DNA from 3 places in the Novosphingobium anseongense genome. Region 3 is predicted to be linked to each of the others. Evidence: predicted binding sites of a transcription regulator. Region 3 holds the regulator's gene; each other region holds the start of a gene.
What was found. The regulator LexA, encoded in region 3, represses DNA repair genes until DNA is damaged. The targets are predictions, from matches to a motif close to GTTCCNCNCTTGTTCT.
Positions count from the first base shown of each region.

Region 1 (7,548 bases), on a different contig from region 3:
CCAGGTCGAGGTCGAGGGCGGCAAGCACTTCGCCTGGAAGGTGATCCACGAGATCTCGGTCGGCGACGAGAGCGCCGCGGCCAATGTCAGTCTGGCCTTGTGGTGGAACGCGCAGACCGCGGTGCGCGCGGGCATCCAAGGCCTGCGCACCTTCGGCGGCTACGGCCTGACCACCGAATACGACATCCACCTCTACAACCTGCGCGCCAAGGCCTGGGGCTTGATCCTCGGCGATCCGGCGCGGCTGCTCGAGGAGGCGGGGCGGCGCATCTATGCGGGCGAGGCGGCGGCCTTGCCCGATGTCGGCCCCGTCTCGATCGACTTCGACCTCGGCGAAGAGGCCGAGAGCCTGGCGCGCGAGACCGACGAATTCTTCCGCAAGACCCTGACCCCCGAGCTCAAGAAGCACGCGCACTATTCGTGGGACGGGCATCATCCCGAGGTGCACAGGAAGCTCGCCGAGGCGCGGCTGTTGTTTCCCGAGTTGCCGCCCGAGAAGGGCGGCCGCGCCGCCTCGCCCTATGCCAGCCACGCGGTCGCCTCGGTCTGGGAGGAGCACGGCTGGACCGGACACGCCAAGGGCACGACGATGATGGTCGCGGCGATGATCGACAAGTTCGGCAGTCCCGAACTCAAGGAACAGGTGCTCAAGCCCATCCTCGCGGGCGAGACGGTCTGCTCGCTCGGCTATTCGGAACCGGGCTCGGGTTCGGACGTCTTCGCCGCGCAGACCAAGGCCACGCCCGACGGGAACGGCTGGCGGATCGACGGGACCAAGATGTTCACCAGCGGCGCCAACCTGGCCGACTACGTGATCATGCTCTGCCGGACGAATCCCGACGTCGCCAAGCACAAAGGCCTGACGATGTTCATCCTGCCGCTCAAGGCCGAGGGGATCACCGTCCAGCCGGTCCACACCTTCCAGGACGAGCGCACCAACATCACCTTCTACGACGGCGTGAAAGTGCCCGACACCTGGCGGCTCGGCGAGGTCGATGGCGGGGTGAAGACGATGAGCGCCGCGCTCGAACTCGAACACCGCGGCGGCGGCTTTTCGAAGGCGCACCACGCGATGATCAAGGCGGCCGAGGTGCTCGCGCGCGAGATCCAGTTCGAGGGCCGCCCGCTGATCGAGGACCGCGGTGCGCAAGGCCGCCTGGCGCGGGCGCGGGCGCATGTCGCGATCTCGGAGATGCTCGGCCTGCGCGCGCTGTGGGGCGCCGAGGAGCGGCAGAACCTGCCCGCGGCCGGGCCGATGGCGAAGCTGTTCTCCTCGGAGAAGTTCCTCGAGGATGGCAGCGACCTGCTCGACCTGACCGCGCCACTGTCCTTGTCGAAGCGCGAAGGCGCCGCGCTGTTCGTCAACCAGTCCTACCGCCACGCCCACGGCACGACGATCTATGCCGGCACCAGCGAGGTCCACCGCTCGATGATCGCCGAGCGCGCGCTCGGCCTGCCGAGAAGCCGCGGCTGACCAAGATCCTCCCCTCGTGGGGAGGATCGTCTACGATCGATTCCTCCGCAGAATTTTTTTCACAGATTCACTTTGACTCTTGCGCCCGGCGAGACCGCTGGAAAATCGGCGCGTCGCTTGCCCCGAGTGTGAGTCCGAAAGGCCACTCAAGGCCTTCATCAACCTTTCATTATGATTAACCCTCTTGCGCGCGACTCGGAATTTGCCACTATCGGTTGTGGTTGCGGCGCAGGGGTGCATCTAAACCTTGAATCGAGCGGAGGGGTCGCCACATTGGCCCTGTCCCGCGAAATCAAGTGTCCGGATGCGTCTTCTGACCCGCATCGGCAGTGCAATGGGGGATAAGTTTTTCCCCCAAGCCACGTCGGTATCGCTAGGTTGGGCGCTTGCCCGCTGAGTCGAACGAATGTGGAACACAGGCGAAGCGCATTTTCGAAGACCGGGGGCCGAAACGTGGAATTCAGGAACGGAAACGAGGCGGATATGGACGGTGCTGAAGCGAGCCTGTTCGCGGCGGAAACGCCCACGCTGAACAAGAAGGAGGCGGGCGCCAGCCCGGCAGTCGCGATGACGCAGAAGACCGAAGCCAGCGAGACCGATCTCGTGGCCCAGCTCGGCGCAGAGGCCCTGGCCAATGCGGTGACAGGCGCGATGAAGGCGGCGGCTTCGCCCAAGGAGGATTCGAAGGCGATCGCCGCGCGTCGCTTCACGATCGTCACCGACGACAGCCGCGACGCGCTGCTGACCGATTTCGGCAAGGACACGCTCGACGATCGCTACCTGCTGCCGGGCGAGAAGTACCAGGACCTCTTCGCGCGCGTCGCCGACGCCTATGCCGACGATCAGGACCACGCCCAGCGGCTCTACGACTACATCTCGAAGCTGTGGTTCATGCCCGCGACGCCCGTGCTGTCGAACGGCGGCACCGGTCGCGGTCTGCCGATCTCGTGCTACCTGAATTCGGTGTCGGACAGCCTCGAAGGCATCGTCAACACCTGGAACGAGAACGTCTGGCTGGCTTCGCGCGGCGGCGGCATCGGCACCTACTGGGGCTCGGTGCGCGGCATCGGCGAGCCGGTCGGCCTCAACGGCAAGACCAGCGGCATCATCCCCTTCGTGCGCGTGATGGACAGCCTCACGCTGGCGATCAGCCAGGGCTCGTTGCGCCGTGGTTCGGCCGCCTGCTACCTCGACGTCTCGCATCCCGAGATCGAGGAGTTCCTCGAGATCCGCAAGCCGTCGGGCGACTTCAACCGCAAGGCGCTGAACCTGCACCACGGCGTGCTGCTGACCGACGACTTCATGGAAGCCGTCGCCGCGGGTGACGAATTCCACCTGCGCAGCCCCAAGGACGGCTCGGTCCGCGCCACGGTCGATGCGCGCAGCCTGTTCCAGAAGCTGGTCGAGACGCGCCTGGCCACGGGCGAGCCCTACATCGTCTTTTCGGACACGGTGAACCGGATGATGCCGCAGCATCACCGCGACCTGGGCCTCAAGGTCTCGACCTCGAACCTCTGCTCGGAAATCACCCTGCCGACCGGCGTCGACCATCTCGGCAACGATCGCACGGCGGTCTGCTGCCTGTCCTCGCTCAACCTCGAGACCTGGGACGAGTGGAACGGCGACGACCTGTTCATCGAGGACGTGCTGCGCTTCCTCGACAACGTGCTGCAGGACTATATCGACCGTGCGCCCGACGAGATGGCGCGCGCCAAGTATTCGGCCGCGCGCGAGCGTTCGGTCGGCATGGGCGTGATGGGCTACCACTCGTTCCTGCAGATGAAGAACATCGGCTTCGAGAGCGCCATGGCCAAGGCCTGGAACCTCAAGATGTTCAAGCACATCGCCGCCAAGGCCGACGAGGCCTCGCTGATGCTTGCGCAGGAACGCGGGGCCTGCCCCGATGCCGCCGACATGGGCGTCATGCAGCGCTTCTCGTGCAAGATGGCGATCGCGCCGACCGCGTCGATCTCGATCATCTGCGGCGGCACTTCGGCCTGCATCGAGCCGATCCCTGCGAACATCTACACGCACAAGACGCTGTCGGGCTCGTTCGTCGTCAAGAACCCCTATCTCGAGAAGCTGCTGGCTTCGAAGAGCAAGGATTCGACGAACGTGTGGAACTCGATCCTCGAGCACGGCGGTTCGGTCCAGCACCTCGACTTCCTCAGCCCCGAGGAAAAGGCGGTCTACAAGACCTCGTTCGAGATCGACCAGCGCTGGCTGCTCGAATTTGCCGCCGACCGCACGCCCTATATCGACCAGGCGCAGTCGCTGAACCTCTACATCCCGGCCGACGTCGACAAGTGGGACCTGATGATGCTCCACTTCCAGGCCTGGGAGCGCGGCATCAAGAGCCTCTATTATCTGCGCTCGAAGTCGGTCCAGCGCGCGGGCTTCGCCGGCGGCGTCGAGGCGGACAACACCGTCGAAGCGCCCAAGTACGAGCTGGCCTCGAGCACCGACTACGACGAGTGTTTGGCCTGCCAGTAAATTGGGTCTGTCAGTGAGCTAAGTTCCTCCCCCTTAGGGGGAGGGGGACCGCCGAAGGCGGTGGAGGGGTGTCCCGGCTAGCGGTTACACCCCTCCGTCAGCGCTTCGCGCTGCCACCTCCCCTTGCAGGGGAGGATCGAAAACCTACCGCCCCCGCCGATCCACCGTCGCCGTCACCGCGACGTCCATCGTGACGTTGCCCAGCGTGCGCATGAGGTCGGGCAGCATTTCCACCGCGACGAGCAGCGCCAGCGGCTCGATCGGCACGCCCATGGCCAGCGCGATCGGGCCGATCGCGGTCACGAAGCTGATCGTGCCGGGCAGCGAAACCGAACCGAGCGTGGTCAGCAGCGCGACGCCGACGCCGGCGGCCATGCTAGCGGTGGTGATCGGCGTGCCGGTGAGCCAGGCGACATAGATCGCCACGGCCAGGTTCATCGCCGGCCCGGTCGCGCGGAACAGCGCCACGGCGAGCGGCAGCACGAAGTCGGCGCGGGCCTGGCTGACGCCGAGCGTGCGACAGGCGGCGAGCATTGCCGGAAGGCTGGCGAGCGAGCTCTGGGTCGAGAAGGCGACGGTCTGCACCGGGATCATCGCGCGCGCGAAAGCGCCCAGCGAAAGCCGCGCGCCCGCTACGGCCAGGACATAGCCCGCCGCCAGGACCACCGCGCCGATCGCACTGACGAGGCCGATATAGTGGGCCAGCGCCGCGATGACCGCCGAGCCGCTCTGCGCCGCGACCGCAAACCCCAGCGCGAAGACGCCCAGCGGGGCGAGCTTGAGCACCCAACCGATCACCACCATCATGGCCGCGGCGACGGCGGCGAAAAGTCCGGCCAGCGGATCGCGCTGCGCCGGCGGCAGTCGGGTGGCCGCCAGTGCGAACAGGGTGAAGAACACGATCACCGGCAGCATCGCGTCCTTGGCGGCGGCGTCGACGATGTTGACGGGCACCAGCGAGGCGATGACCTCGGCCAGCCCCGGTACGGCACCGGGATCGGCGCGCGTCATGCCGCCCAGCGCCGCGGTCGCCTCGACCGGAATCGGGAAGGCGCCGAGCAGGGGCGGCACGACCAGGGCGGCGAAGACCGTGCTGCTCGTCAGCACCAGCGCGAAGAGCCCGAGCGTGCGTCGCGCCAGCGCGCCAGCCTGGGCGGCCGCCACGGTCTGGACCACGCCGGTGAACAGCAGCGCCGCGACCAGGGGCAGGATCGTCATCTGCAAGGCGCGCAGCCACAGCGATCCGAGCGGTCGGGCCACGGCCAGGACCGACGTCTCGGCCGCGCTGCCACGCAGCAGCAGGCCGACAAGCAGGCCGGCGATGAGCGCGATGAAGGTCCAGAGCGCCGGAACTCGGATTTCCGGAAAGCCGATACTGGTCTCTTCAGGTGGCGCCATGGGTTTCCTGTCTTGGCTGATCGGTATGGGCCGGACGGGCTTGTCTTATGCCCGCCTCCGGCACATTAACCGCCTGTCGTTACATGGCAATCGAACGCGCAGAACACGGAAACGGGCATGGCAAAGAACTACTTCGGCACCGACGGCATCCGCGGGCGGACCAACGCCGGAGTCATGACCGCGGCCGTCGCGATGAAGGTCGGCCAGGCGGCCGGGCATCGCTTCCTGCGCGGTGACCACCGCCACCGTGTGGTCATCGGCAAGGACACACGGCTGTCTGGCTACATGCTCGAGAACGCGATGGTCGCGGGCTTCACCTCGGTCGGCATGGACGTGATCCTGCTCGGACCGATGCCGACGCCGGGTGTCGCGATGCTCACCCGCGAGCTGCGCGCCGACGTCGGGGTGATGATCTCGGCCAGTCACAACCCCTACGAGGACAACGGCATCAAGCTGTTCGGTCCCGACGGCTTCAAGCTCTCCGACGAGGACGAACTGGCGATCGAGGCGATGCTCGGCGAGGAGCAGCCGCTCGCGCCCTCCGAGGACATCGGCCGCGCCCGCCGCATCGACGATGCGCGGGGGCGCTACATCCACGCGGTCAAGGGCTCGCTGCCGCACGATATCCGGCTCGACGGGCTCAAGATCGTCGTCGATTGCGCCAATGGCGCCGCCTACCAGGTCGCGCCCTCGGCCTTCTGGGAATTGGGCGCCGAGGTCCACGCGATCGGCGTCACGCCCAACGGCAAGAACATCAACGACAAGGTCGGCTCGACCCACCTCGATCTGGTCAAGGAGACTGTGGTCGCGAGCGGCGCCGACATCGGCATCGCGCTCGACGGTGACGCCGACCGCCTGATCGTCGTCGACGAGAAGGGCCAGACCGTCGACGGCGACCAGATCATGGCGCTGATCGGCAGCCAGTGGGCCGCGCAGGGGCGGCTTTCGGGCGGCGGCGTGGTGGCCACGGTCATGTCGAACCTCGGGCTCGAACGCTTCCTTCAGGGGCAGGGGCTCGAACTGTTCCGCTCGAAGGTCGGCGATCGCTACGTTCTGGAGCTGATGAAGGCGCGCGGCTGCAACTTCGGCGGCGAGCAGTCGGGCCACATGATCCTGCTCGATCACGCCACCACCGGCGACGGCACGATCGCCGCGCTGCAGGTCCTCGCCGCGCTGGTGCGCTCGGGCAAGCGCGCGAGCGAACTGCTTCACCTGTTCGATCCCGTGCCGCAACTGCTCAAGAACGTGCGCTTTTCGGGCGGCAAGCCTTTGGAGGATGCGCGCGTCCAGGCGGTCATCGCCGACGTCGAGGCTTCGCTCGCAGGCAAGGGTCGCCTGGTGATCCGACCCTCGGGCACCGAGCCGGTGATCCGCGTCATGGCCGAAGGCGACGATGCGGCGCAGGTCCAGCAATCGGTCGACGCGATCTGCGCGGCCGTGGCCGAGGCGGCTGCCTAAATCTTCCAGAGGGAAGAGGAACGAGAATTCCTTTCCTTCCCTGAACCCCGCTCGCCTAAAGGAGGCACTAGGAGACCTGGCATGCTCGAAATGCGCCCCGATTGCGAGAAATGCGGCACCGACCTTCCTGCCGAGGCGCCCGGCGCCTTCATCTGTTCGTTCGAATGCACTTACTGCGCCGAATGCGCGGAAAGCCTCGACGATCGCTGCCCCAATTGCGGGGGCGAGCTAATGGACCGCCCGACGCGCGCGAAGAAGCATCACGCCAAGAGCCCGCCCTCGACGCAGCGCAAGTTCCAGGGATGACCACACCCCCGCGCATTCTCTCGATCGCCGGTTCGGACAGCTCGGGCGGCGCCGGCATTCAGGCCGACATCAAGACGATCACGATGCTCGGCGGCTATGCGATGACCGCGATCACCGCGATCACCGCGCAAAACACCTTGGGCGTCACCGACGTGATCGCGCTCTCGCCCGAGATGGTCGGCGCGCAGATCGATGCCTGCGTCGGCGACATCGGCGTCGATGCGGTCAAGATCGGCATGCTCGGCTCGCCCGAAATCGCCGCGATCGTCGCCGATCGGCTGGCAGCGTTGGATGCGCCCGTGGTGTTCGACCCGGTGATGATCGCCACCAGCGGTTCGGTCCTGGCCGACGCCGCGACGATCGCGGGCTTCGAGCGGCTGATGGCGCTCGCCACCCTGACCACGCCCAACGTGTCCGAG
Region 1 is NZ_JBBHJZ010000002.1:145,287-152,834, reverse strand. Features, by position in the region: gene WG901_RS09425 (acyl-CoA dehydrogenase family protein) at 1-1,474, shown strand, start outside; gene WG901_RS09420 (ribonucleoside-diphosphate reductase subunit alpha) at 2,042-3,967, shown strand; gene WG901_RS09415 (dicarboxylate/amino acid:cation symporter) at 4,112-5,365, opposite strand; gene glmM (phosphoglucosamine mutase) at 5,483-6,823, shown strand; gene WG901_RS09405 (DUF1272 domain-containing protein) at 6,905-7,129, shown strand; gene thiD (bifunctional hydroxymethylpyrimidine kinase/phosphomethylpyrimidine kinase) at 7,126-7,548, shown strand, end outside.
Region 1: WG901_RS09420 (ribonucleoside-diphosphate reductase subunit alpha) is a predicted target of LexA. The motif match lies at 1,874-1,889, and genes of this name have one in related genera.

Region 2 (7,548 bases), on a different contig from region 3:
AGCCTGAGATCTGGGCGCAGGGCGCGCGCTTCCGCCAGCTCCAAGATGGCTTCGCCGTCCAGGCAGCCGCGCTCGAGCGCGCGGTCAGCACTGGCAACGCCGCAGCGATCCGCGCGGCCGCACGCAGTCTCGGTGGCAGCTGCAAGGCCTGCCACGACCAATTCCGTGTGGAGGCGAACTGAGATGAACAGCAATCGCCGCCGTTTCCTCGGCCTCGCCGCCACGGCCGTCCCGCTCGCCGCGCTCGGGGCTTCCTCCGCCTGGGCCGCCGCCTGCTACGATTCCGCAACCCTGCCGCTCAGCCAGAAGAACCGACGGCGATCAATCGGCTACATGGAGGCGGCCGCCGATCCTGCGCGCCGCTGTGCCGGCTGTGCCTTTTTCACGGCGGCGGAAGAAGGCTGCGGCAACTGCCTGATGCTGAACGCGACGGTGAACGCCGGCGCTTCGTGCGGATCGTTCGCGCCTCGCGGCAAATAGCAGCGGCAAAGGTTATCCGTCGGCTGCCCGATATGGATCGGCCAACCCGCAAGCACAGTTCATGAATGAACTGCCGCTATTGGGAAACCCAATGCGGCCGTCGGGCAGTAACCTTGTCGGCAGACATGACCTGATTCAAATCCCCCCGCCACTTCGGTTGAAATGGCGGGGAGACCGGGATGCCCGTTGACCCGGGTCGCTAGCGGCCAACGAGCGGCGCCATTGATCTTCCACAGCGTAAACACATTGTTACGACTGCGGCAGGTCGCCGCGTGTCAGCGACGGGCGGAGCCAGGATGCCCCCGGTGACGTAACGGATTCTCAATCGCCTTCGCTTAGGCAAGCAGCCGCGGATCCGGCGGCCCTTCGCAATGATCGACCGACCGGGTCCGCCACCGAAAATCGTTACAGCCTCCTTACGCGTACGGGATCGCGAATGGACCTTTTGTATTCAGATGCCGTTCGCGCCACGGAGGCCGCGGCGAAACTCCGCGCCATCGTGCGCAGACTGGAAGACCTGCCCTTGGGGCCCGAGCGGGAATTGGCCCGGAGCGGCGCGCGAGCCGCATCCGACCTGCTCAGTGACAGTCTCACGCCTCCGCCCGCCAGCGCAACGGAAGCGCTCCTCGAAGTGGTGATCGCAGGCGTCAGGCACATCCTGAGCGAAGCCAAAGTGGGTTCGGTTCCGCGATAACCGGCCCGCCCTTCCCCGAGTCTGCTCAGCGCGACATCCGCTATGGCAGATTGCCCTGCCCCCGCCACCCTCCACCTCTTCGATTCTCCTGCGCAATCGCCGTTGGCATGATAGATATGGCGCATGTGCAACCTCTCCACGGTCCGTAAGAGCGCTGCCGAGGTAGCCGCCTATTTCAGTGTCGCTCCGCCCGACATCGCCGCGTTCAACGCGGCCGAGGAAACCTATCCCGGCTATCCCGGCATGGTGATCCGCGAGGTCGAGGGCCGACGCCGGCTCGAGACGATGATCTGGGGGTTTCCGTACCGTCCGCCGACGATGAAACCCGAGTCCAAGCCGCAGAAGGTCAACAACGCGCGCGGCGACAAGCTAAACACCTCGTTTTGGAGGGACAGCTTTGCCAAGCGGCGCTGCCTGATCCCGCTCACGGGCTGGGCCGAGGCCGAAGGTCCCAAGGGCCAAATGACACGAACCTGGTGTTCGATCGAGGGCACGGACATCTTTGCGGTCGGCGGCATCTGGCGCGACACTGCCGAATGGGGCCAGGCCTATTCGATGGTCATGGTCGAGGCATCGCCTCAGATGTTGTCTGTTCACACGCGGATGCCCGTGTTGCTCCGGCCCGACGAGTACGATCAGTGGATGCACGGCTTGCCTGAGGAGGCCTTCGGGCTCGTTCGAACTTCTCACGCCGATTTGCGGTTCGATCGCACGCCCGAGCCCTGGACTAAGAGGAGCACGGCCAATGCCACCGCCACCCTGCTTTAGTCGCCGGCGCGAGAAGCCATCGCTGCCCGAACGGATCCTGGTCTGGGCGATGATCGCAGCGTTCTGGATTCCCTTGCTCATCCACGTGCTGACCTGAATCCCAGGCCAAGCACCGAGGCCAATGCCTCGCCTTGCGCGCGAGATCGGCCTGCCCTCCTCCAGTCTTGCGGAAAGGTCAGGCGCGCACTGCGGGCACCTCGGCGATCCTTGTCGTGTAACTCGGTGACCGCGCATCCGATCGCGCGGCCCAGTCGCGCTTGAACCCCTGGGTCGCCGGCACCGCGGCGAACTTCCCGAAACGACCGTTCACCTCGTCCATCGCGCTCATCAGCCGCGCGCGCTTTTCGGTATCGCCCTCGAAGAGCGCCAGAGGCCGTAGCCGCTCCTCGACGAGGTCCTCGAGCATGATCCCGGCCTTGGTGATGCCATAGCCTTCGCGCCAAGCGCTTTCCACGCCGCGGCGGGCAAGGCCGAGGATCACCAAGCCATCATTGGTCATGGGCTGAGCGCTGAGCGTGCGCGTCGCGGAATACTGCGGCCGCTCGGGCTTATGCGGGTTGGTATGGAAGGAGACCGTTACGCGGCGCGCAACGAGGCCGTGCTGGCGCAGCTTCTCTCCGGCCCGCATGGCATATTGCGCGACGGCGCCCATCAGCGTGTCGATGTCGGCAACCGGCGTACCGAACGAGCGCGTCACGGCCATGCCTTTGCGCTGCGGCTCTACCGTCTCGACGGCGGCGGCGGGCACACCGCGCAGCTCGGCGATCAGTCGCTCGAGCACGACCGTGCCTATGCCCCGGGCCTGCTTCATCGCCATGTCGCGGAGCTGTCCTGCTGTGCGGATGCCGAGCCCCTGGAGCTTGGTCGCGGTCGCGCGGCCGACACCCCAGACATCGCCGACGGCGAAGCGGTCGAGGACCCAGTTGCGCGTCGTCTCGTCGCGCAGGTCGGCGACGCCTTCGAACAGGGGGTTCTTCTTGGCCGCGGCATTGGCGAGTTTCGCGAGCGCCTTGGTCGGCGCGATGCCGACGCAGGTCGGGATCGTCGTCCATTCGCGGACCTGCGCGCTCATCTCCCGCGCGTGCGCGACGAGGTCGAGATGCTCGAAGCCCGCGAAATCGACGAAGGTCTTGTCGATCGAGTAGATCTCGAAATCGCGCGCGAAGGGTTGGATCGCCGCGACGACACGGCGCTGCATGTCGCCGTAGAGAGCGTAGTTCGACGAGAGCACCCGAATGCCGTGAGCCTTCACCTTGCCCTGGATCAGGTGGATCGGATCGCCCGTCTTGACGCCCTGCGCCTTGGCTTCAGCGGAGCGCGCGATGGCGCAGCCGTCGTTGTTCGAGAGTACGATCACCGGTACGCCGACGAGGCTCGCGTCGAAGGCCCGCTCGCACGAGACGTAGTAGTTGTTACAATCGATGAGGGCGACCGGCGCGCTCATGGGTAGCGCCGGGCGAGGCCAGCAAGGACGCCCCAGATTTCGACGTGCTCGTCGACGATGATGTCGGGATAGCCGTCCGCCTCGGCGACGAGCCACCGGCGGTCGCCGCGGCGTCGCAGGCGCTTCAATGTCCGGTCGCCATGGACGAGGGCGACGACGATATGCCCGGGCCTGGGCTTTTTCGCGCGGCTGACCACGATCAGGTCGCCATCGTTGATCCCCGCGCCTTCCATCGAGCGTCCCTCGACGCGCATCACGTAGCTCGCGGCAGGGTGCTCGATCAGCCAGTCGCCCAGATTGATCGGCTCTTCCATGTCGTCGTGGGCAGGCGAGGGAAAGCCCGCCGAAGCACTGACGAGCAGGATCGGCAGCTCGATCAGGGCGAGGTGAATGGGGACTATCTGGAGCATCTGAGCCTGCAGCGAATCAGGAGGACCCGGCCTGGGGTATCGGATGCCGGCGAGGACGTCATTGGTTTTGTACCTATTTTGTTCTATAATAATTCCTCGTTCCGAGTCGGAGAGCTGCATTGGCCATAACCATAATTCCCATGCCCAAGGAGCCGCGGCTGTGCGTCGTTGGCGATGTCGAGGCGAGCCTCGCGATTCCCGCCGCCGCGCCGCGTTTCCTCGGCGAGACCGAGCTCGTCGACACATACTGCATCGCCCTGTCGGACGGGTCGCTGATCCGCGCGAGCTACCATTCCGATCCGCGCTTCGAGGTCGTCGTCGAAGGTGCTGGCGCGGTGACGATCGACCGCGCGGGCAAGTCCTTCTCGCTCGACTGGAGCATCGAATGGGTCAATGTCGCCTCCGATCATGCCTCGACCGCGCTCGCCGAGAGGCAGCCGCCAAGCCTGCCGCTGTTCGACTTTGCCGCGGATGCCGCGGCGTGACCCATGAGCCGCAACCAGGACGGTCTCAGAGTCGCGACCAACGTCTTCGAGGCGGCCTTGTGGAAGAACAGCGTGCGCGCCGCTTGCTCGTGCGGGCAGGCTGCCTGCTTTCAGCCGCACGGCCTATGGAATTTGTGCGAGAAGCGGGGCTGGAGCGATGAATTTCGCGACCTGCGCCCTCACCTCTACTGCTCGCGGTGCTGGCGCGAGCGGTATCGCAAGGTCCGCCCGCGGACGATCGAGGCGAGCGACGAACTGCCCACGATCAAGCTCAAGATGCCCGACGAACGCGAATGGAAGCGCGCGCTGAGCCGCTTTCGAGCCTGAAAGGAAAGAGCCCCATGGACTATCAGGAATTGGTCGCTGGCGGCGGCGAGGAGACCACCCCAGAGAACGAGATCTCGCTCAAGGTCGCCGAGCTCGTCACGAAGATCATCGTCAGCGGCTCCATGCCGGGCGTGGTCGCCGGCCGCGATCCCGATGCAGCGATCGACGGCGTTCTGATGGCGCTCGCCCTCGTACTCGAGCAGTCGCCCGAAGGCGCCACGCCCCGCGACCTGCGCAAGCAGTGCGAGCAGTTCGGCAAGCAGCTTCACTACCATGCAAAGCTCTTCCGCGGCGTCTACGAGAAGACCGGCCAGCATCCGATCGAGCAGCTGCTCGGGGACTTCGCGTCGCCGATCGCAAAGACCGCGCACTAGCCATGACCCGGCTCTACGCGCTCCTCGCCGCAGCCCAGGACGTGGCGGATCACTTCGATGCCGAGTGCGACATCGCCGACTATCATCCTAGCGACGTCGTCGAAGGACTGCAGGGTCTCGTGGTGACCCAACGCAGCGGAGACCGCCGGCTCGAAGCGATGCGTTGGGGATTTCCGCGCATGACGCGCGAGATGCGCGAACGCGGCGAGCACAGCGACATCATCGGGCTCGTCGCCGACCTGACGAATCCGCTCTGGGAAGACGTGGTCCAGGACCGGCGCAATCGCTGTCTGATCCCCCTCACCCATTTTGCGAACCCCACGGGCGATTCCGGCGAGAAGGCGCGGACCTGGTTCTCGGTGAAGGAGCAGCCGATCGTCGCATGGGCCGGCTTCTGGGCCGAAACCGAGGAGATCGGGCCGGTCTATGCCGGCATGACCATGAATGCGAACGCAGCGGTGATGCCGACCAACGATCGCATGCCGGTCCTCCTGGAACGGCATGAATGGGGCGTTTGGCTGAACAGTGGGATCCGAGACGTGATCGGCCTGCAGTTCGCCCCACCTCTTTCATCCAAGCGCATGTTCGTCAATCGCACCCGAGACCGCTGGCGAAGCGGTAAGCTTCCCTTCGTTGAGCAGCTCACGCTGCTGTGAAGGCCACTTTGTCGGGGGGCCGGCAGCTATCCCGTTGTGGTGCAAGAAGAACCGATCCCGTCCAAACTCTTCCGGGTCGCATATGCGAAGGCGGGACCCAGCCGGCCGCGCTTCCAAGCGCCTTCCGCTTCAGGATGGAGAGCTCGATTGGCCCGTGCCTCCGCCGAGGCGACGGTTGGGAGATATGGACGGCTTTCAGAAGACCTCGAGGACTTATGAACGGGCGTAGAGTCGGCGCTGAACACGGAGCCAGAAATCTTTGCGCTAGTCCCTATGGATCCCAAAGCGGTCCATGCCCTCGTCGCCACTTTGCAGTCAGGCGCGGGCTGTCGCGGCCAGCGCCTCGAGAAGCGCCTCGATCATCGGAGCTTCGGCATATTCCTGCTTCAGGACGAGCGATAATTTGCGGAACACGGGCGGGCTCAACGACATGGCCAGGACCGTGTCACCGCAATCTTCGGGAACGGACGCTTCGGGTATGATGGTGGCGGCAAGACGCATCCTGACGATCCGCAGCATGGCATCGACTGAGTCCAGTTCGACGTAGGGATTTACTTCGATCTCGCGATCCTTGAGCGCGCGATCGATCGTTCGGCCGATACCGATCTCCTTTGTGAACCGTGCGAATGGCACGGCAGCCAGCGTGCGCGCGACGTCGCCTTCCGCCAGCTCGCGGTGCACGTACATCTTCAGCTCATCAGTCCTGATCGACCTTGCCACCAGACCGCTCGCTACGCGGTCCGGCTCGGTCACGACCGCCGCCTCGATCGTGCCCGCGCCCAGTTCCCGGATCAGATCCTGAGAGAGCCCGCTACGCACATGGACGCGACAATCAGGATAGGCACCGCCAAGCCAGGCAAGCATGCCCGGCAATATGCCAGTCGCTACGCTCGGCACGACGCCGACACGCAGCAGCCCCGCCACATCCGGCCGCAGAAGCGCATCCGACCTTTTAAGCGCGTCGTATTGATCGATCAGCTTTCGACCGTGCTGCACGAGTTTCCAACCGGCCTGATTGAGAACTGGAGGCCGGCGTCCACGATCGAAGAGCGGCATGCGCCACTCCTCCTCCAACGCCTTCATCTGCATGCTCACGGCCGACTGCGTCACGAACAGAGCTTCGGCAGCTGCGCTGAAGCCGCCATGATCGGCGATGGCTATGAGCGTGCGCAGGGTTTTGAGGCCCATGGTGTTCCTGACCATCCCATATCATTCAGATTCGTGATGATACCTCGAAATATTATGAATTTGAATTGCAAAGCCGTACCCGTCAACCAGCGGCCATCGACCTTAGCACGATAGTGAGAAACCGATGGCAGCAACGCCGAAATTCGAGAAATTCACCGAGCAGTTCTCGCAGCTCGTCGAGCAACCTTGGATTGATGAACACGGCATCTTGAACCAGGGCAGCGCCCTGCTGCGAGATCTCGTTTCGACCGACGATTGGCTGCCCGAGGAGCTCTCGCGGCCTCATCCGCAGTACTACCAGCAATATCTCCTGCACTGCGATCCGGAAGACCGCTACTGCGTGGTGAGCTTCGTCTGGGGCCCAGGCCAACGCACCCCGATACACGACCACGGGATCTGGGCATTGATCGGTATGCTAAGGGGCGCAGAGCGCAGCGAGGAGTTTTCGTTGGGCGGCGAAGGCCAAGCCTTGTGCCGCACGGGCGAAAAGGTCCTGCAGCCCGGCGACGTCGAACAGATATCCCTCCGCACAGGCGACATCCACCGGGTGTCCAACATGTTTGAGGATCGTATCTCCATCAGCATCCATGTGTACGGAGGCGATATCGGGCGATTGAAGCGCAGGGTTTTCGACGAAACAACCGGCGAAACGCGCGATTTCGTGTCCGGGTATTCGAACGCCCAACCTGCGACCTGAGTCCGATCGGCATGACTGACCGTGT
Region 2 is NZ_JBBHJZ010000004.1:334,572-342,119, reverse strand. Features, by position in the region: gene WG901_RS19610 (c-type cytochrome) at 1-182, shown strand, start outside; gene WG901_RS19605 (hypothetical protein) at 184-480, shown strand; gene WG901_RS19600 (hypothetical protein) at 917-1,174, shown strand; gene WG901_RS19595 (SOS response-associated peptidase) at 1,298-1,942, shown strand; gene WG901_RS19590 (Y-family DNA polymerase) at 2,118-3,386, opposite strand; gene WG901_RS19585 (LexA family protein) at 3,383-3,796, opposite strand; gene WG901_RS19580 (hypothetical protein) at 3,937-4,281, shown strand; gene WG901_RS19575 (hypothetical protein) at 4,285-4,608, shown strand; gene WG901_RS19570 (hypothetical protein) at 4,623-4,982, shown strand; gene WG901_RS19565 (SOS response-associated peptidase family protein) at 4,985-5,638, shown strand; gene WG901_RS19560 (LysR family transcriptional regulator) at 5,954-6,826, opposite strand; gene WG901_RS19555 (cysteine dioxygenase family protein) at 6,951-7,523, shown strand; gene WG901_RS19550 (AEC family transporter) at 7,535-7,548, shown strand, end outside.
Region 2: WG901_RS19585 (LexA family protein) is a predicted target of LexA. The motif match lies at 3,866-3,881, and genes of this name have one in related genera.

Region 3 (7,548 bases):
TTCGCGGCCAAGCATCACCCGACTTCGGCGCGGATCATGCCGATCCGCAAGGCCCTGGGCCGGCGCACGATCTTCAACCTGATGGGCCCGTTGGCCAATCCCGCCGGGGTCTCGCGCCAACTCGTCGGCATCGCGCGCCCGGCTTATGTGCCGATCTACGCCGAGGCGCTGGCTCGGCTCGGCACCGACCGCAGCTTCGTGATCTCGGGCGACGAGGGCCTCGACGAGCTCAGCCTCGCCGGCGGCAACGAGATCGCCGCGGTCGGCTCGACCGGTTTCGTCATGCAGCGCGTGACCGCCGCTGATGCCGGCCTGCCTGCCGCGCCCGTCGAGGCGATCCGCGGCGGCGATCCGCAATACAACGCCGAGGCGTTGCGCCGCCTGCTCATGGGCGAAGAAGGCCCCTACCGCGACGCGGTCCTGCTCAACGCCGCAGGCGCGCTGATCGTCGCCGGCGAGGTCGAGGGCTGGCGCGAGGGCGTGGAGGAAGCCGCCGAGGCCATCGACAAGGGTCTCGCAAAATCGCTGCTCGACTGCTGGATCGCGACGACGAAATGACCGACAAACTCACCGAAATCTGCGACACCAAGCGCGGCGAAGTCGCGGCGCGCAAAGCTCTGGCCTCGCTCGCCGATCTCGATGCGCGCGCAGCCTCGCAGTCCGCGCCGCGCGGTTTCCGCGCCGCGCTCGAAACCAAGGCCGCGAACGGCTTCGCGCTGATCGCCGAAATCAAGAAAGCTTCACCCTCCAAGGGATTGATCCGCGAAGACTTCCAACCCGCAGATCATGCCCGCGCCTATCAGACCGGTGGCGCCGCCTGCCTCTCGGTCCTGACCGACGCGCCCTATTTCCAGGGTCACGAAGACTATCTGATCGCCGCCCGGAATGCCTGCGATCTGCCGGTATTGCGCAAGGATTTCATGGTCGATCCCTGGCAGGTCGCCGAAGCCCGATCGATCGGCGCCGACGCGATCCTGATCATCGTCGCAGCGCTGAGCGATGCGCAGATGACCGAAATCGAAGCGGCCGCGCTCGAACGCGGCATGGATGTTCTCGTTGAAGTTCACAACGAAGATGAAGTTGCGCGCGCTACTTCGCTGAAATCCCGTCTGATTGGCGTCAACAACCGCGATCTCAAGCGCTTCATCACCGACATCGGCACGACCGAACGCCTCGCCCCGCTGATGCCCGAAGGCACCCTGCTCGTGAGCGAAAGCGGCATCAACAGCCACGCCGACCTTCTCCGCCTCGCCCCCTGCGGCGCGCGGACCTTTCTCGTCGGCGAGAGCCTGATGCGCCAGGCCGATGTCGCCGCGGCGACGCGAGCCTTGCTTGAGGGTTGATGCGCATTTGTTCTTGCGCCGCGCACGGCACCTTGCTTCGCTGCGCGCACGATGACCGATAGCACCAAGCTCACCCATCTCGACGAACACGGCCATGCGCGCATGGTCGATGTCGGCGGCAAGGCAGAAACCCAGCGCGTGGCAGTGGCCTCGGGCCGGATTCGCATGTCGTCCCAAGCGCTCGCAGCGATCCGCCAGGGCGAAGTGCCCAAGGGCGACGTCATCGCCGCGGCGCGTATTGCGGGGATCATGGCGGCGAAGAAGACCGGCGAACTGATCCCGCTCTGTCACCCGCTGGCGCTCGATGCCGTGACGCTCGACTTCGCTTTCGAGGATGACGGTGTCCGTGCCACCGCCACGGCCTCGCTGACGGCCAAGACCGGCGTGGAAATGGAAGCCCTGACAGCGACTTCGATCGCACTCCTCACGATCTACGACATGGCCAAGGCGATCGACAAAGGCATGATCATCGACCAGGTTCGCCTGATCGAGAAGCGCGGCGGCAAGTCGGGCGACTGGCGGGCAGCCGACCTGTGAAGCCACCGCCGCTGCCGCTCGAGGAAGCCCAGGCGCGCCTGCTCGCGCTGGCGACGCCGTTGCCGATCGAGCGCGTCGACGTCGACAGTGCGTTGGGCCGCTATCTCGCCGAACCCGTCGGCGCCCGGCGTACCCATCCGGCGACCGATCTCTCGGCGATGGACGGCTATGCCGTAGCTGCCGGCGACATGGCCGGCCCCTGGCAGGTGATCGGCGAAAGCGCCGCGGGCCATCCGTTCGCGGGCGAAGTCCGCCGCGGCGGCGCCGCGCGCATCTCGACCGGCGCGGTGATGCCCGCCGGCGCGAGCGCGGTGATCCTCCAGGAGGACATTGCGCGCGAAGGCGACCGCATCACCTTGACCGGTGAAGCACCCATCCCGGCGGACAAGCACATCCGCCGCAGCGGGCTCGATTTCGCGCTCGGCACAGAGGTACTGACCGCGGGCCTGCATATCGGCCCGGCCCAGGCGGCGCTCGCGATTTCCGCTGGGCATAGCCATGTCGCCGTGCGCCGTCGGCCGCGCATCGTCGTGCTCGACAGCGGCGACGAGCTCGCGGTCGACCTCGAAAGCTGCGCGCCGCACCAGGTTCCGGCCAGCAACGGCGTCATGCTATCGGCGATGGCGCGCGCGCTGTCATGCGACGTCGAGCGTGTGGGCCCAGTACCCGATTCGATGGAGGCCATGGCGGAAGCGCTCGACCGCGCGGCCGAGGCCGACGTCGTCGTCACCAGCGGCGGCGCTTCGGTCGGCGATCACGACCTCGTTCGCCCGGCCCTGCTCGCCTGGGGTGCCGAACTCGACTTCTGGCGCGTCGCGATCAAGCCGGGCAAGCCGATCCTCGTCGCTACCCGGGGCAAGCAGATCATCCTCGGACTACCCGGCAATCCGGTGTCGAGCCACGTCACCGCCTATTTGTTCCTGCTACCGCTGCTGCGCGCGCTGCTCGGCGCTGCCCAGCCGTTGCCGCGGCGGATTCGCACCCGTTTGGCAGCCCCCATGCGTGCCGGCGGAGCGCGGCGCGAATTCCTGCGCGCGGTGTGGGATGGCGAAAGCGTGACACCGCAGGCGATCCAGGACAGCGGTGCGATAGCCCCGCTCGCCGCCAGTAACGCACTGATCGACCGCGCCGCTCATGAACCCGCTGGAGAGACTGGCGACACGGTCACGGCCTACTTGCTGGAGAATGGCGGAATTGCTTGACGGCACTCGAATCGTTTCTTAATTGTTCCGCATTCGTTCACTGAACTTCCGCCTATTTGAGCTTCAAGGGGAGACTGCAGGATGCTGACGCGCAAGCAGCACGAGTTGATCCGCTTCATCCAGACCCGCCTCGAAGAGAGCGGCGTTTCCCCCTCGTTCGAGGAAATGAAGGAAGCGCTCGATCTCAAGTCGAAGTCGGGCGTGCACCGGCTGATCTCGGCGCTCGAGGAGCGCGGCTTCATCCGCCGCCTGCCCAACCGTGCCCGCGCGCTCGAAGTGCTCAAGCAGCCCGAGGACGTGACGACCGCCAAGACCACGACCCGCGCCGCAGCCAACAGCAACTCCGCGCTGACCGCACTCAAGCCCGCGGCCCCGGCGCCGCGGCCCGAGCCGGCGAACGACGTCATCGAGATCCCGCTCCACGGCCGCATCGCTGCAGGCGTGCCGATCGAGGCGCTCGAAGGCCAGTCGATGCTGCCCGTTCCTGCCGCGCTGCTCGGCCCCGGCGAGCACTATGCGCTCGAGGTCTCGGGCGACTCGATGATCGAGGCAGGCATTCTCGACGGCGACTTCGCGCTGATCCGCCGCACCAATTCCGCGCGCGACGGCGAGATCGTGGTGGCGCTGATCCACGGCGAGGAAGCGACGCTCAAGTACCTTCATCATGAGAAGGGCCTGGTCCGTCTCGATCCGGCGAACTCGGCCTACGAGCCGCAGATCTATCGCGATGGCGAAGTCGAGGTTCAGGGCAAGCTGGCGGGACTGCTGCGGCGGTATCACTGATGGGGAACGGCGGCCTGCCGCCGCCTCATCGATAATTCTCGAAGCACCCTTCTCCAGGCACTCTATCCGATCGTCACCCGTGCGAAGGCAGGGGGCCATCTAAGGGCGCCTCGACGCACCCTCCGTTTCAGGACGGGAGCTTGGCTGGGTCCCTACATTTTCAGGGGCGACAAGGATTGCAGGCAAAGCTTTGGCGGCTTGAGTTTCGCCACGCCCGCTTGCGGGCCGGACCCACGGCCGATCTTCCGGCTTGCGCCACCAGCCGTGCTCGCCCTGCGTTTCGACGACCGTGGTCACGCGCCGCTCCGCCAGATCGATCGCCAGTCCACCGGTCCGCTCCAGCGTCCGTCGGTCGGCCTTGAGCCAGGCCGGACGGCAGCTGCGCGGCAGCCAGCGGTCGGAAATTACGATATCGACGCGGTCGCAGGCGGCCACCAGTTGCCGCTCGGCCACCCGGTCACGCCCGCGGCCGATCAGCAGATGCCATTCGCGCCCGGCCCGCGGCAGCGTGACCGCGCAGAAGTCGCGATTGCAGCGCGCGCCCGGCCATTGCTCGAGCAGCCGCAGTTCGCCGTCCATGCCCGAGAGTTCGGTGAGGTTGTCGCGAACGAATTCGCTCTTCTGTTCGCGCAGGACCAGCAGCCCGCCGCCGTCCACTCCCGTGATGCCGACATGACGCCCGTCGCCCGAGACCAGAATGTCGGGCGGGCGCAGGAAAGCGAGTGACACTGTCGCGACCAGCACCGGTGCCAACCCCCACAGCCGCAGGTGCCCGCGCCACAGCGCCAGCCAGAGCCCGCCCGCAACGAACAGCGCGATCGCGCCACGCCCCATGGCGGGCATGGTCGTCACCGCGCCGGGCTGCGCCGCGACCCAGTGCGCGAGCGCGAGCATCACGTCGATCGACTGCCCAGTGAGCCACCAGGCCGGCGCGCCGAGACCGGCGAGATCGAGCACCAGCGCCAAGAAGATCAGCGGCATCGTCACCACGGTCGTCAGCGGGATCGCGACGACATTAGCGAGAGCGCCGTAGACGCCGGCGCGGTGGAAGTGGAACAGGCCGAGCGGCATGATCGCCAGTTCGATCACCACGCCCGTGACGAGCAGCATCGCCAGGTTGCGCGCCAGCCGCGTATACCAGCCCTCCTCGCGCGGCGCGAGGAATGCCCTCACCGGCGCCGCGCCGTGCAGCGCAACGATCGCGATCACCGCAACGAAGCTCATCTGGAAGCTCGGGCCGACCACGGCCTCGGGCCAGAACAACAGGACGAAGAAGGCTGCCACCGCGACCATCCGCATCGACAGCGGCTCTCGGCCCAGCGCCAGCGCCACGAGTACCAGCACCGCGCCAATGCACGAGCGTACGGTCGGAACCTCGGCCCCGGTCAGCAAGGTGTAAAAAATGCCCGCACCCGCACCGGCTCCCGCTGCGAAAAGCGGCAGCCGGACGCGCAGCGCCAGCCAGGGCCAGAGCGCGAACAGACGCAGGGCGATCAGGTAGACCGCCGCGACCACGGCGCTCACGTGCAGCCCGCTGATCGACAGCAGGTGGCTGAGCCCGGCGTCGCGCATCGCTTCGTCGTCGGCCTTGGAAATCGCACCGCGGTCACCGCTGGCGAAAGCGGTTGCGATCGCGCCAGCCGAGCCATCGAGCCGGCTGCGGACATGCGCGGACAGCCGCGCCTGGGCCCGTTCGAGCCAGCCGCCGCCCGATCCGCGTTCGATCACGGTCACCGTGCCCAGTACCGAACCCGTCGCCGCGATTCCGGAGAACCAGGCGGTGCGCGCGAAATCGTAGGCGCCCGGCAGCATCGGCGGTGCCGGCGGCATCAGCCGCGCTCTCAGCCGTATCCGCGCGCCCGAACTCAGGTCCTGTCGATCCTCGGCGAGCGGCAACGACACGCGCACGCGGATCGCGCGCCCGGTCTCAGGCTCGCGCGTCGCCAGCAACAGGCGTACCCGGTCCTCGGCGGGGCGCGGTTCGCGGTCGAGCACCAAGGCAGAGAGTTCGGTCACCAGCGGCCGTTCGATCGGCCGCGCACCGACCAGTTCGGACTTGCTCCAGACCACGGCGCAACCCGCCGCGATCAGCAGGGCGAGCGCGATCATTGCCAGCCGCAGATAGGGAAAGCGTCCGTCGCGCGCGAAGCCCGCCAGGCTTGCCATGGTCAGCGCGCCGCAGGTGGCGAGCAGGGCCAGCCACTGCCACGCGTTCGCCAGCAGGAACCAGAGCGCGATGCCGGCCGCGAAGGCCACGGCCAGCCAGGGACCGCGTTCGAACCCGGCCGTGCCAAGAAATCGCTCGACCGCGTCGGGCACGCTGGACAAGCCGCTTCGGCTGCGCCAAGGGCGATGTTGCAGTGCAGCGCCCCGGGCGAGGTCGCCCTTCGACTCCGGGGCCGTTTCGTCAGAGACAGCGGCACTCTCGAGCATGCAAGAGTTTGGGCAGGAAGGAGCGAAGATGGCAAGCGCTAGCGGCAAGGACGCACGGACGGTCGTTACCCGTTTCGCGCCCTCGCCCACCGGCTATCTCCACATCGGCGGCGCGCGCACCGCGCTGTTCAATTGGCTGTTCGCCCGCCATCACGGCGGCAAGTATCTGCTTCGCATCGAAGACACCGACCGCGCCCGTTCGACCGAGCCCGCGATCGAGGCGATTTTCGACGGCCTGCGCTGGCTCGGCCTCGACGGCGACGAGCCCGCCACGTTCCAGTTCGCCCGGTCCGAGCGCCACGCCGAAGTCGCGCAGACGCTGCTCGATTCCGGTCACGCCTATCGCTGCTACCTGACGCCCGAAGAGCTGGCCGCGCGCCGCGAGCAGGCCCAGGCCGAGCGTCGCCCCTTCCGCATCGACAGCGAATGGCGCGATGCCGATCCTGCCACCGCGCCCGCCGGCGCCCCTTCGGTCGTGCGCATTAAGGCCCCTCGCGAAGGCGAGACCGTGATCGAGGACCTGGTCCAGGGCAGCGTCACGGTCAGCAATGCCGAGATCGATGATTTCGTGCTGCTCCGCTCGGACGGCACGCCGACCTACATGCTCGCGGTCGTCGTCGACGATCACGACATGGGCGTCACCCACGTCATCCGCGGCGACGACCATCTCAACAACGCCTTCCGCCAGCTTTCGATCATCCACGGCATGGGTTGGGACGTACCCATCTATGCCCACGTGCCGCTGATCCACGGCTCGGACGGCGCCAAGCTCTCGAAGCGCCACGGCGCGCTGGGCGTCGACGCCTATCGCGACGAGCTCGGTCTGCTGCCCGAGGCGCTGTTCAACTATCTGCTGCGCCTCGGCTGGGGCCACGGCGACGAGGAGATCATCAGCCGCGAGCAGGCCGTCGAGTGGTTCGACATCGACCATGTCGGCAAGAGCCCCTCGCGCTTCGACACGGCCAAGCTGCTCAACCTCAACGGCCACTACATCCGCGAGGCCGACGACGCGCGCCTCGCCGAACTGGTCGGCGCCAAGCTCGCCGAAAAGGTTGGGGGCACGCCCGATCTCGCGCTGCTGGCGCGCGCCATGCCGGTGCTCAAGGTCCGCGCGAAGGACCTCAACGAGCTCGCGGCCAACGCGGTGTTTCTCTTCGCGCAGCGTCCGCTGACGCTCGATGCGAAGGCCGAAGCGCTGCTGACGCCCGAGGCGCGCGCGCTTCTGGCCCGCATTCAGGACCGCCTGCTGG
Region 3 is NZ_JBBHJZ010000001.1:1,069,345-1,076,892, forward strand. Features, by position in the region: gene trpD (anthranilate phosphoribosyltransferase) at 1-558, shown strand, start outside; gene trpC (indole-3-glycerol phosphate synthase TrpC) at 555-1,343, shown strand; gene moaC (cyclic pyranopterin monophosphate synthase MoaC) at 1,395-1,880, shown strand; gene WG901_RS05185 (molybdopterin molybdotransferase MoeA) at 1,877-3,082, shown strand; gene lexA (transcriptional repressor LexA) at 3,164-3,865, shown strand; gene WG901_RS05195 (ComEC/Rec2 family competence protein) at 3,965-6,298, opposite strand; gene gltX (glutamate--tRNA ligase) at 6,327-7,548, shown strand, end outside.